Regions from separate parts of the Colwellia sp. MB02u-9 genome, predicted to be linked through region 1. Evidence: predicted binding sites of a transcription regulator. Region 1 holds the regulator's gene; each other region holds the start of a gene.
What was found. The regulator sigma-54, encoded in region 1, starts transcription at its own class of promoters, with help from an activator protein. The targets are predictions, from matches to a motif close to GTTGGCACGNNNNTNGNNT.
Positions count from the first base shown of each region.

Region 1 (4,400 bases):
GACGGTTTTACCTTGGGCGCCTGCCAGCAGCATTAGCCCCATAATACTATTCGCGTCTGCTCGGTTTTCGTCTAATTCAATAATGACTTTAGCGGTAAATTTTTGGCTTAATTGGGCAAGCTTAGAAGCCGCTCGGGCATGTAGCCCAAGTTTATTGATGATAAGTACATTACGGCTCGTATGTTTGCTCATCTTAGCTTACGTGCCTTCAACGGTTAAATCACGGTGGCGAGATTGCACATCTTTACGCTCTTTACGCATATTATTTGCCAGTAATTCGGCAATATAGACCGAACGATGCTTGCCACCCGTACAACCAATAGCAATGGTGATATAACTGCGATTATTACGTTCTAAGTGGGGTAACCAGGTCATCATAAAACTGTTAATTTGCCAAACAAATTTAGTCACAATGGGCTGGCTAGCAAGAAAGTCTTGTACCGGTTTGTCTAAACCTGTGTAGCCTTTTAGCTCTTTATCCCAAAATGGGTTAGGTAAAAAGCGGGCATCAAAAACATAATCAGCATCTTGTGGTACACCATGTTTAAAACCAAATGATTCAAACACAACCACCATTGAACCAGACGTTTTACCCAGAATTCGCTCTCTAACTAAGTCAGCGAGTTGGTGTGGTGTTAGTTGACTGGTATTGATGTATAAGTCAGCCCGACTGGAAATGGGCTCAAGTAATTTTTTCTCCAAGGCAATTGCTTGGTCTAGCGCAATATTTTGCTTGATCAACGGATGTAAACGTCGCGTTTCACTGAACCGGCGAATAAGGTCACTATCATCAGCATCTAAATACAGTATGCTCAATTCTACTGCATTAGGCAGGTATTCAATAATTTCGGGTACGTCGTTAGGATCGGCTGGCAGGTTACGAACATCGAGACTTACGGCAACATTTTCATAATCATTAATCACCGTATGGGTAAGTGCGGGTAACAAGTTGACAGGGATATTATCAACACAATAATAACCTAAATCCTCTAAAACACGCAGTGCAACACTTTTCCCTGAGCCTGAACGGCCACTTACAATAATTAATTTCATCCGTGTTTAACTCGCTTGTTGTATTAACTGAAACAGTTCTTGATTACTTTGGCATTTACGCACTTGCTTGCAAAATTGCTTGTTACGAAAAATTTTTGCGATACTTTGCAGCGTACTCAAGTGGCTCTGGCATTCTTCTTCAGGAACAAATAAGGCGATAAAAATATCAACGGGACGATGATCAACAGCGTCAAAATTAATCGCTTGTTCTGTGGTAATAACCACGGCAATAGGTTTCGTAGGCGTAGCATTTTCTAAACGGCCATGAGGTATAGCAATGCCATTACCTATGCCCGTTGAGCCCAATCTTTCACGCTTAACTAAGCTTTCTAAGAGCTGAAAAGTATCATGGCTGTCGAGTTTATCGGCGGCCAAGCGACTTAAATATTCTAATATACGTTTTTTACTGGCACCCGGTGCTGCACAAATAGTGCAGTCCGGGGTTAAGATGTCTTGCAACTTCATAAACTTCTAAGACCTATAGCGAAATGGCGCTAATGTTTGTTGATTTTGCCTTTATATTTCAAGATTTGGCGATCTAGCTTGTCAATTAATGCATCAATCGATGCATACATGTCACTATGTTGTGCCTTAGCATGAACTTCAGTGCCACTTAAGTGCACCGTTGATTCGGCAATCTGATTCTGTTTTTCTACCGTTAATACTACATGTACATTATTGATATGATCAAAGTGACGCTCTAGTTTTTCAAACTTGCCATTGACATAATCACGTAATGAATCGGTAACATCGACATGGTGTCCAGTAAGATTAATTTGCATATATTTCAATCCTCTTTATTGGCTGAATAAAACTGCCTACAATAGGCTTTTACGTTGATTTGATGGCGGTATAGAAAGTGACTCTCGATATTTGGCAATGGTACGCCTTGCCACTTGTATACCTTGTTCTGCTAAAATATCTGCCATTTTACTGTCGCTGAGTGGTTTTGCAGGTACTTCGGCAGCCACTAGCTTTTTAATTAATTCACGAATAGCCGTTGATGAACATTCGCCGCCGTTTTCAGTACTTACGTGGCTAGAAAAAAAGTACTTAAGCTCAAAAATCCCTCTAGGTGTGTGCATATATTTTTGCGTGGTCACACGAGAAATGGTTGATTCATGCATATCTACGGCTTCGGCAATATCGTTCAATACCATAGGGCGCATTGACTCAGGTCCGTGTTCAAAAAAGCCTTGTTGGCGTTGCACAATGCAATTTGAAACCTTTAAAAGTGTTTCGTTACGGCTTTCTAAGCTTTTAATAAACCATTTTGCTTCTTGCAAGTTAGAGCGAATAAATTGATTATCAGTAGATGACTTCATTGAACGAGACATAGCGGCGTATTGCTGATTAACCGATAGTTTAGGGGCAGTGTCAGGATTGAGCTCTACTGTCCAGCGGCCGTTTTTCTTTTCAACAGACACGTCTGGGATAACATATTGTTCTTCACTTTTGATGACGCTATCACCTGGACGGGGATCTAAGCTTTGTATTAGGCGAATAACTTCGCGTAATTGCTCTTCTTTCAAGCGTAATTTACGCATCAATTGACGATAATCACGATTACCGAGCAAGTCAATATACTCGCTGACGGCGATTTTGCTTTCCGCTAACCAAGGGGTATCTTTAGCAAATTGATTGAGCTGAATACGCAAGCACTCTGGAATTGAACGAGCGGCAACACCAATGGGGTCAAATACGTTAATACGCTTTAACACCACTTCAATCTCATCAAGTTCTACACCATCAATACCGACACTCTCTAAGATCTCTTCGGCTGAAACGGTTAAATAACCGGCTTCATCTATGGCTTCAATAATGGCAATGGCAATGGTTCTATCAGTGTCAGTAAAGGGCGTTAGTTCCATCTGCCAAATTAGATGGTCTTGTAATGAGTCTTTCGTTTCACCTTGATAAGTATAATCTTCTGAGGCATGGCCAACACCGCCACTACTAACACCAGCACTGAAGTTATCATCCCATGTGCTATCGCTGTTGAGTTCTTCGGGGATGTCTGTTTTTGCTAAACCTTCAGAGGAGCTAATTTCGTCTATCGAGGGAGTGGAGTCTTCGCTGCCATCAGAGGATGCTGCTGAGTTTTCGCCTACCGTTACCGAATATCCTGCTTCTAAATGGTCAGGGGTACTTTCTGAATTGTTATCGTGCGTTTCGTCAACTTCAAGCAAAGGATTACTTTCAAGTGCTTCTTGAATCTCTAGTTGAAGATCCAAAGTTGATAATTGCAACAGTTTGATCGCCTGCTGCAATTGCGGGGTCATCGTTAACTGTTGTCCGATACGGAGTTGCAGAGTAGGACGCATTTACGTTTTCTTTTCCCTATTCAAATTCATTAATTCAATTGGTTTTATTCACTATAGCGTGAATTGTTCACCAAGGTATACATCTCTTACATGTTGATTTGCAAGAATTTGCTTTGAATTACCTTCAGCGATAAGTTCGCCATGACTAACGATGTAGGCATGCTCACAAACATCAAGTGTTTCGCGCACATTGTGATCTGTGATCAATATACCTATGCCACGATCTTTTAAGTGTAGGATAATTTTTTTTATATCACCTACTGAAATCGGGTCAACACCGGCAAAGGGTTCATCCAGTAATATAAATTTAGGATCTGCGGCTAATGCCCGGGCTATTTCAACTCGTCGGCGCTCACCGCCAGATAAACTCATGCCTAAGTTATCTTTTATATGGCCTATGTTGAACTCTTCTAATAAATGTTCAAGTTTTTCTTGTCGCTCAACATCACTAAGTGATTTACGTGTTTGTAAAATGGCCATGATGTTGTCATGAACCGATAACTTACGAAAAATAGAGGCTTCTTGTGGTAAATAACCGATACCTTTTCTCGCGCGCTCGTGCATCGGCAGTAAGGTTATATCTTCATCATTTAAGACAATTGAGCCACTGTCGTTCTTTACCAAGCCAACAATCATATAAAAAGAGGTAGTTTTACCTGCGCCATTTGGCCCTAATAAGCCAACAATTTGTCCAGCGGAAACGTGCATACTGACGTTTTTAACCACTTTTCTGCCTTTATAGGACTTGGCAAGGCCGGTTGCTGATAATGTAGAAGTTGACATTTACTCTTGCTTATCCTTTGATTTTATAGGCAATTCAGTTTTGTTCTTTGGCTGTAATACGGTTTCAACTTTAGCATTTTCAAGGCTTTCGGCATTGACATATTCTGTGGCAAAATTGTAGGTGATTTTACTGCCGCTCACTTTACTGCCTTCTTGGCTAAGGAGAGCATTGCCTGAAATAACGACGGTATTCATACTCGGCTCATAACGGATTTCATTGGCTTGCAAATTGATTGGGCT
Region 1 covers NZ_JACGVF010000100.1:204,894-209,293, reverse strand. The annotation lists gene H4J65_RS17100 (HPr family phosphocarrier protein) at 1-192, opposite strand, end outside; gene rapZ (RNase adapter RapZ) at 199-1,053, opposite strand; gene ptsN (PTS IIA-like nitrogen regulatory protein PtsN) at 1,060-1,518, opposite strand; gene hpf (ribosome hibernation promoting factor) at 1,548-1,835, opposite strand; gene H4J65_RS17080 (RNA polymerase factor sigma-54) at 1,872-3,377, opposite strand; gene lptB (LPS export ABC transporter ATP-binding protein) at 3,429-4,160, opposite strand; gene lptA (lipopolysaccharide transport periplasmic protein LptA) at 4,161-4,400, opposite strand, start outside.

Region 2 (4,400 bases), on a different contig from region 1:
TGAATACCAATAACTTGACCTTCATAAATATCAACACCGTGTCCGATCAACATGCGACCACGAGATTGTAAGTTAAAGATAGCGTTAGTTAAGGCTTTACCCGTAGCGTTACCGATCATTACACCATTTTTACGTTGGCCAATATCGCCACCCTTGTGAGGTCCGTATTCAAAAAATGTATGATAAATTAAGCCAGAGCCTGAAGTTAAGGTCATAAATTCAGTTTGGAAACCAATCAAACCACGGCTTGGCATGATGAAGTCCATACGAATACGGCCCGTTCCATCAGGTGCCATATCAGTTAATTCAGCTTTACGAACACCCATTCTTTCCATGATAGGTCCTTGATGTTGCTCTTCAACATCAATAGTTACGTTCTCGTAAGGTTCTTGTATTTCACCATCAATTTCACGAATAATAACTTCAGGACGTGATACTGCTAATTCAAAACCTTCACGACGCATATTTTCAATTAAAATGCCTAGGTGAAGTTCACCACGGCCCGACACTTTAAATTTATCAGCATCAGGTAATTCTTCAACACGTAAAGCAACGTTATGAACAAGCTCTTTTTCTAAGCGATCTTTGATGTTACGTGAAGTAACATATTTACCTTCTTTACCACAAAATGGTGAGGTATTTACTTGGAACGTCATATTGATAGTAGGTTCATCAACAGATAACGCTGGTAAACCTTCAACTGCTGTTGGACAACAAACAGTATCAGATATTTTTAATTCGCCTAAGCCAGTAAGTGCAATAATGTCACCAGCAAAACCTTCTTCGATATCTAGTCTTTCTAAGCCTAAGTAACCAAACACTTTGCCTACTTTAGCGTTATGAACCTTGCCAGTCGCTAATTTAATAGTCACTTGTTGATTCGGCTTAACTGAACCACGTGTAACACGGCCAACGCCAATTACACCTAAGTAAGAGCTGTAATCAAGTTGAGAAATTTGCATTTGGAACGGAGCTTCAGGATCCGCGATTGGTGCTGGCACTTCTTTAAGAATAGTATCAAATAAAGGAGTCATGTCGGTGCCAGTTGCGCCTTCTTCAAGCGTAGCCCAACCATTGATTGCTGAAGCGTAAACAACTTTAAAGTCAAGTTGTTCGTCAGTTGCACCAAGGTTATCAAATAATTCAAAAACTTGATCCATAACCCAATCAGGGCGAGAACCAGGCTTATCAACTTTGTTAATAACAAGAATTGGCTTTAAACCTTGAGCAAACGCTTTTTTCGTAACGAAACGCGTTTGTGGCATAGGGCCTTCTTGTGCATCAACTATCAGTAAAACTGAATCTACCATTGACATTACACGTTCAACTTCACCACCAAAATCAGCATGGCCAGGAGTATCTACGATGTTTACACGGTAGCCATTCCAGTTAATAGCCGTGTTTTTAGCTAAGATTGTGATACCACGTTCTTTTTCGATATCATTTGAGTCCATTGTACGTTCTTCTAGACCGCCTCGGGCGTCTAGCGTACCTGACTGTTCTAATAATTTATCAACTAAAGTGGTTTTTCCGTGGTCAACGTGAGCAATAATTGCTACATTTCTTAATTTATCTAACACAGGCGTTACTCGCTGTTACTTTCGTTTATTGCTACTTTAAGCAAATTAACGAATAGGGCTACAATTGGGCGCATATTATACAGTACAAGTCTCAGCAAATACACCGCAATAGAAAAATATAACCAACAAAATATTATTCAGTTGTTATACTGCCGATGATCAGATCAGAGTATACGCACCAAAATACAGCAAACAACGCACTGCAATGGTGCAGATTAAATTAATAAAAAACATAAAAATCATATATTTCAATGACTTTAGCTTTGGCACAGTATTCGCTTAAGCACAAGTAATAGAGAATTAAGTTTTTGAGCATTTAAGCACTAACTACACTGGAGACATTCAATGTCAAACGCAGTTTTAGATCTAATTAAAGAACATGACGTCAAATTTGTTGATTTACGCTTTACTGATAGCAAGGGTAAAGAGCAACACATTTCAATTCCTCATCATCAAGTAACAGAAGATTTTTTTGAAGACGGCAAAATGTTTGATGGGTCTTCAATTCAAGGTTGGAAAGGTATTAACGAATCAGACATGGTGATGATGCCTATTGCTGAATCTGCAGTACTTGACCCTTTTACTGAAGCAGTTACCTTGAATGTTCGTTGTGACATCCTTGAACCTACAACAATGCAAGGCTATAGCCGTGATCCTCGTTCAGTGGCAAAACGCGCTGAAGATTACATGCGTAGTACCGGCATTGCAGATAACGTTTTAATTGGTCCAGAGCCAGAGTTTTTTGTTTTTGATGATGTTCGTTTCCACACAGACATGAGTGGTTCATTTTATAAAATAGATGATAAAGAAGCGTCTTGGAATTCGGGTACAGAATACGAAGAAGGCAATATGGGACATCGTCCTGGTGTAAAAGGCGGTTATTTTCCTACATCACCAGTAGATTCATCACAAGATCTTCGTTCAGCCATGTGTTTAGTGATGGAAGAAATGGGCTTAGTGGTTGAAGCGCATCACCATGAAGTAGCGACTGCAGGTCAAAACGAAATCGCTTGTCGCTTTAATACTATGGTATTAAAAGCCGATGAAGTGCAAATATATAAATATGTTGTTCACAACGTTGCACACGCTTACGGTAAAACAGCAACTTTCATGCCTAAGCCATTAGTAGGTGATAACGGTTCAGGTATGCATGTTCATCAATCTCTTGCTAAAGACGGTGTTAACTTATTTGCTGGTGATAAATACGGCGGATTATCTGAAATGGCACTTTACTATGTTGGTGGTATCATCAAGCATGCTAAAGCACTAAATGCTTTTACTAACGCCTCTACTAACTCATACAAGCGCCTTGTACCTGGTTTTGAAGCACCTGTAATGCTAGCTTACTCAGCACGTAACCGTTCTGCATCTATTCGCATTCCAATTGTACCATCACCAAAAGCCATGCGAATCGAAGTGCGTTTCCCTGATCCAACAATGAACCCTTACTTAGGCTTCTCAGCTATGTTGATGGCTGGTCTTGATGGTATTAAAAACAAAATTCACCCTGGCGATGCCATGGATAAAGATCTATATGACTTACCTGCAGAAGAAGCAGCAGAAATTCCACAAGTAGCCACTTCGTTAACTGAAGCATTAGATGCCTTAGAAAATGACATGGACTTCTTAACTGAAGGTGGTGTTATGGATAAAGACATGATCGACGCCTACATAGGTATCAAACGTGGCGAAGTAGAATTATTGAACTTAACAACTCACCCAGTTGAATTTGATATGTACTACAGCGTATAACGTTACAAATAGATAGATAAGTAAAAAGCTCACTTCGGTGAGCTTTTTTTGTGGTAAATTTGATATTATTTGGATAGATTAAGCTTGAACATTTTTAAAAAGGATATTATTTTTGATTCATACTGCACGTTTTTTCATTTTTATTCTCTTACTAACGCAGGCTTTTACTGTATTTGCAGGCTCTGCTCAAGTTTATGTCTGGCGCAGCGAGCAAGGGGTACTGGTTTTTTCTGATAGCCCTAAACCCGGTGCAGTGGAATTAGATGTCAAAGAACCTAACACCATAAAATCCTCAATCGACACTTCAATTTTAGATATAAAACCCAAAGCCATAGATAACAATTATCAAGTAGAGATCATCCAACCCGAGGACAAAGCTACCATTAGAGATAATACGGGTTCAGCTTATGTTTCAGGCCGAATCAAGCCCATCTTCAAGCGTGGTCTTACTATACAATTATACTTAGATGACAAGCCCTATAAAAAGCCACAAACACACTCAATGTTTGTCCTTCGAAATATTGATCGTGGTGAACATCAAATAAAAATGGCCTTACTTAATGATAAAGGCAAGGTTATTGCAACGTCTTCTCCAGTAACGTTTTATATGCACAGAATATCGGTTAACAAGGCAAACTAACCGGATTTCAGTGCATATTGCACCAACTTTATTTACACTCGTTACTTAACGCACCATTTTAGTGCAAGGAAAAGTGATGTTTAATAACGTGATCAATTTAAACAAAATAAAAAAGCATTATCAACAAGCATTACCTAATCAAATGGTAACAGCTGTTGCTGTGTTAGACCGTGAACTCGCTATTTGCTATGTCAATCCTGCTGCCGAAGCATTGCTAGTTAAAAGCTTAAGTAAAATATACCGACTTCCCATTGACCAAGTTTTTTATAATACCCCTATTAATAATAATCGTTTACAACAACTACTGACGACAGGACAAGAGTTTAGTGATAGCGATGTAACGATTGAGTTTTTTGATCAGCGACAAATCACCGTTGAAATTACTGCCTCTGCAGTTACCTTTGAACAATGCCCACACATTTTGCTCG
Region 2 covers NZ_JACGVF010000071.1:94,084-98,483, forward strand. The annotation lists gene typA (translational GTPase TypA) at 1-1,580, opposite strand, end outside; gene glnA (glutamate--ammonia ligase) at 1,926-3,332, shown strand; gene H4J65_RS05035 (DUF4124 domain-containing protein) at 3,445-3,972, shown strand; gene glnL (nitrogen regulation protein NR(II)) at 4,049-4,400, shown strand, end outside.
Region 2: a site for sigma-54 is predicted at 1,843-1,861, ahead of glnA (glutamate--ammonia ligase). Genes of this name have one in related genera too.

Region 3 (4,400 bases), on a different contig from region 1:
AATTTCTCGTTCATCACTTCATTGTCGTATAAACGACCTAGTGAATCTTGTACACCTTGAAAAAACTCAGTGTCTTTGCCTTCAGCATCAAATAATTCATGGTCTTTATCTTCACCAACAAACTTGCTGTCTAAATCAACACAAGCCGTTAATGTTTTCTCTTTTTCCGGGTCTAAACCTAAAGAAAAAGGTGCCATTGAAATACTTTGCGGAACATAAACTGCATTCCAAGAATCTTCTTTATAATATAAGTTTTCATTCGCTTCTAAACCTAGCATTACCACACTACGGTAGCGCTCTGTACCTTGATCTTTAACAAGTACAATAGGGTAGCTGGTTGCTGCTTGAGAATACTCAGGAGCGGTGATTGGTGCAATATGTTGATTAGATACATTTGATAAATCGCGCTTGGCAGCGATTTTAATTTTCTGATGAGTTTCTTTTTTAATCGGAGTAATGTTAGCCATGAATAAGTTCTCTTTTTACTGCGTATTTTAAGCGTTGTCGTTTTTGACACTTCTTCGTTGCTATTAGTTATGGAGACATCTAATAACGCTTTCAATGGTATAATTAAAATTAGCTGGAGTTAATTTTAATTATACTTAAGCTTCTCCATAAAAATAATCAATTAAAACCATTTAAAAACAGTATGTTAATATATGAAAATCATCAAATACCTTTGTGCTACGGCATTTATTATTAGTCCAGTTATCTGGGCTTTGCCGAAAATAACCGTCACCTTTGGCGAATCTTCTAATGGTTTTAGCCAAGTAAAAATTAAAAACGAAACCGAAGAGTCCTTAGCTTGCTTTGTCGCCATTGATGGCTATAAAGCTAAATTTTGGCTACGCATGAGATCGACCTCCCGCTGGATAACCACAACAGATACACGCTTTACCTACCGAGACTTTAGCACTTGGTGTGATTATCTAGAGGTTTATCCTAACTACAAAGCTTATCAAGCGTATTAAGCTTTACTATTTAAAACGCTTAGTTAATAACTAACAACATAATCATAAAAAAGTAGCTTATATCACAGCTTAAATAATGCCTTACTGACGAGCATTTAATCTGGTGATATAAGCTTTAGTCTGTCTTAATTACTTTTAACATACGCACAAGAGTTCACTTTCAGCCATTCACATCAAAATCTCTCGCAACGCCTTTTAATCAAGGGCTAATCAACACTCAAAAAAAATACAAATGATAATAACTATCGGTTGTAAGTGACTGTGCTATTGACAAAAAAACAAACTTCTCTTGATAAACACTAGGTTTACCACACGAAACTAAACTTCAATACCATTATGGCTGCTGCTATTTCTGCTGACACTTTTACCATATAAGCAGGCGACAACTTATAGCTTTACACAAAAAGTACTGATACCCGACCAGCAGGCAGATACGAATTCAAGTTCGCCGATACCATTTGTTTGGATAAAATGCTGGTGATCACTACACATTTCACAATATTCGTCCTGAAATCGAATACGGCGTAACTGATAAATTAACCATGGCAGCAAAAGCGATTATTTCTGTGCACGACTACAATGTTGGCTCAGAAGCTGAAGGAGCGCCAATAAGCTTTTTATCCCCTGATTATTAAAATAGTGGACTATGGTGCTAAATATGGCAATATTCTTAGTAGCATTATGAACTTAAATATTGTGATATAAGTAATGATAAGGTTACTAACGACACGGGCTTTAGCGACTCAATTAAAAGTAAATGCATTGAGTTGCGCCATACTCTAATGACCATGAAATGACACCTAACAGGATATTATCTGTATCGCGATACAGATAATATCCTAATAACCTAAAAGGAACAGAAAATGACAGCTAAAACATACTACCCAAAGATTAAATCAATATTAACGGTATTATTACTAAGTAGTGCCTTAGGTGCTTGTGCCACCATTGATGGTGCAGGTAAAGATCTCGAAAAAGCGGGTGAAGCCATTCAAAATGCTGCTAAAGGCTAAAATAACACTGAATATCGCTGCTTAGCTCTTCTAGTAACGTCACTTGAAAATGCGTATTTAGCCATCATATCAAATGGAGAAATATCACATTTCAACTGAAATTTTTGGCTGTTAATGTAGGTCTATCTAACTGAATTTCAATAGGTAATAAAACATTTGTAATATTGGCGCTTTAAACAGTTTGCTTGTAGTTTGACATGATCACTCTAAGTAATGATGTCAAATTGGTTTATGACTTAGATATATCTCTATCACTTCACGAAAGGAAACAAAATATGAATGACGATAAAACAACATCTGGTGGAAAATGTCCTGTGATGCACGGTGGTGCTACAGAGAGTTCGATGACAAATATGACATGGTGGCCTAAGTCGCTAAACCTCGATATTCTTCATCAGCATGATAATAAAACCAATCCTATGGGCACGAATTTCAATTATCGGGATACGGTTAAAGATCTCGACATTGCCGCGCTCAACAAAGATATGCACGCACTGATGACTGACAGTCAAGACTGGTGGCCCGCAGATTGGGGACATTATGGCGGTTTAATGATCCGTATGACTTGGCATTCAGCCGGTACCTATCGTATTGCTGATGGACGAGGTGGTGCCGCTACGGGTAATCAACGTTTTACCCCGATTAATTCTTGGCCCGACAACGTAAATTTAGATAAAGCACGACGTCTACTTTGGCCAATCAAAAAGAAATACGGTAACCAACTTAGCTGGGCAGATTTAATTGCTTACGCCGGCACTATTGCCTATGAATCTATGGGGTTGAAAACCTTTGGTTTCGCCTTTGGCCGTGAAGACATTTGGCATCCAGAAAAAGACATCTACTGGGGTGCTGAAAAAGAGTGGCTTGCACCTAGTGGCAGCGAAAATAGCCGTTATTCTGGTGAGCGCGATTTAGAAAACCCGTTGGCTGCAGTAATGATGGGATTAATCTACGTTAACCCTGAAGGTGTAGACGGCAAATCTGACCCATTAAAAACCGCTCATGATATGCGTGTTACCTTTGAACGCATGGCGATGAATGATGAAGAAACCGTTGCCCTAACCGCAGGGGGTCACACGGTGGGGAAATGTCACGGTAATGGCGATGCCTCAATACTTGGCAGAGAACCAGCAGCTGCCGATATTTCAGAGCAAGGCACAGGTTGGAACAATAAAACTAAACGTGGCATTGGTCGCGATACGGTAACCAGTGGTATTGAAGGTGCATGGACCACTCATCCTACACAGTGGGATCATGGTTATTTCTCTATGCTACTTAACCATGATTGGGCGCTGAAAAAGAGCCCCGCCGGTGCTACGCAGTGGCAACCCGTGAACATTAAAGAAGAAGATAAACCGGTTGATGTTGAAGACGCTAGTATACGCAAAGATCCCATTATGACTGATGCAGATATGGCATTAAAAATGGATCCCGCTTATCTTAAAATTTCACAACGTTTTGCCAATGACCCTGAATATTTCTCTGACGTTTTTGCCCGTGCATGGTTCAAACTGACCCATCGTGATATGGGCCCGAAAGCACGATACATTGGCTCAGAAGTACCGCAAGAAGATCTTATTTGGCAAGATCCCGTACCCACAGGTATGACAGGTTATGATGTTGATGCCGTTAAGGAAAAAATAGCGGCTAGTAATTTAACTGTCAGCGAAATGGTTGCCACAGCATGGGACAGCGCTAGAACTTTCCGTGACTCTGACAAGCGCGGTGGTGCTAACGGTGCTCGTATTCGCCTCGCACCACAAAATAACTGGCAAGGAAACGAGCCTACACGCTTAGCTAAAGTGCTCGCTACACTAGAAACTATTGCAAACGAAAGTGGCGTCAGTATTGCTGATGTTATTGTCCTCGCAGGTAATCTCGGTATTGAGCAATCAGCAAAAGCGGCTGGCGTTGATATTACAGTACCATTTGCCCCTGGACGTGGTGATGCAACTGACGAGATGACCGATGTAGAGTCATTCAAAGTACTTGAGCCTCTGCATGACGCTTATCGTAATTGGCTCAAAGCTGACTATAGTGTTAGCGCTGAAGAGCTGATGCTAGACCGCACACAGTTAATGGGTTTAGCTGCTCATGAAATGACCGTACTTATTGGTGGCATGCGTATGCTTGGCACTAATTTCGGTGGTAGCAAGCATGGTGTATTTACCGAGCGTGAAGGTGTGTTGTCGAACGATTATTTTGTTAACTTAACGAATATGGATTATAAATGGCAGCCCGTTGACGATAATTTATATGAAATTCGTGAACGTAAAACAGATAAGGTCAAATGGACAGCCACGCGCGTTGATCTTATCTTTGGCTCGAACTCGATTCTTCGTGCTTATAGTGAAGTTTATGCACAGGACGATAATAAAGAAAAATTTGTCCACGACTTTGTTGCCGCATGGACCAA
Region 3 covers NZ_JACGVF010000064.1:8,001-12,400, reverse strand. The annotation lists gene H4J65_RS01330 (SapC family protein) at 1-467, opposite strand, end outside; gene H4J65_RS01325 (hypothetical protein) at 660-971, shown strand; gene H4J65_RS01320 (entericidin A/B family lipoprotein) at 1,835-1,984, shown strand; gene katG (catalase/peroxidase HPI) at 2,260-4,400, shown strand, end outside.
Region 3: a site for sigma-54 is predicted at 1,553-1,571, ahead of H4J65_RS01320 (entericidin A/B family lipoprotein). Genes of this name have one in related genera too.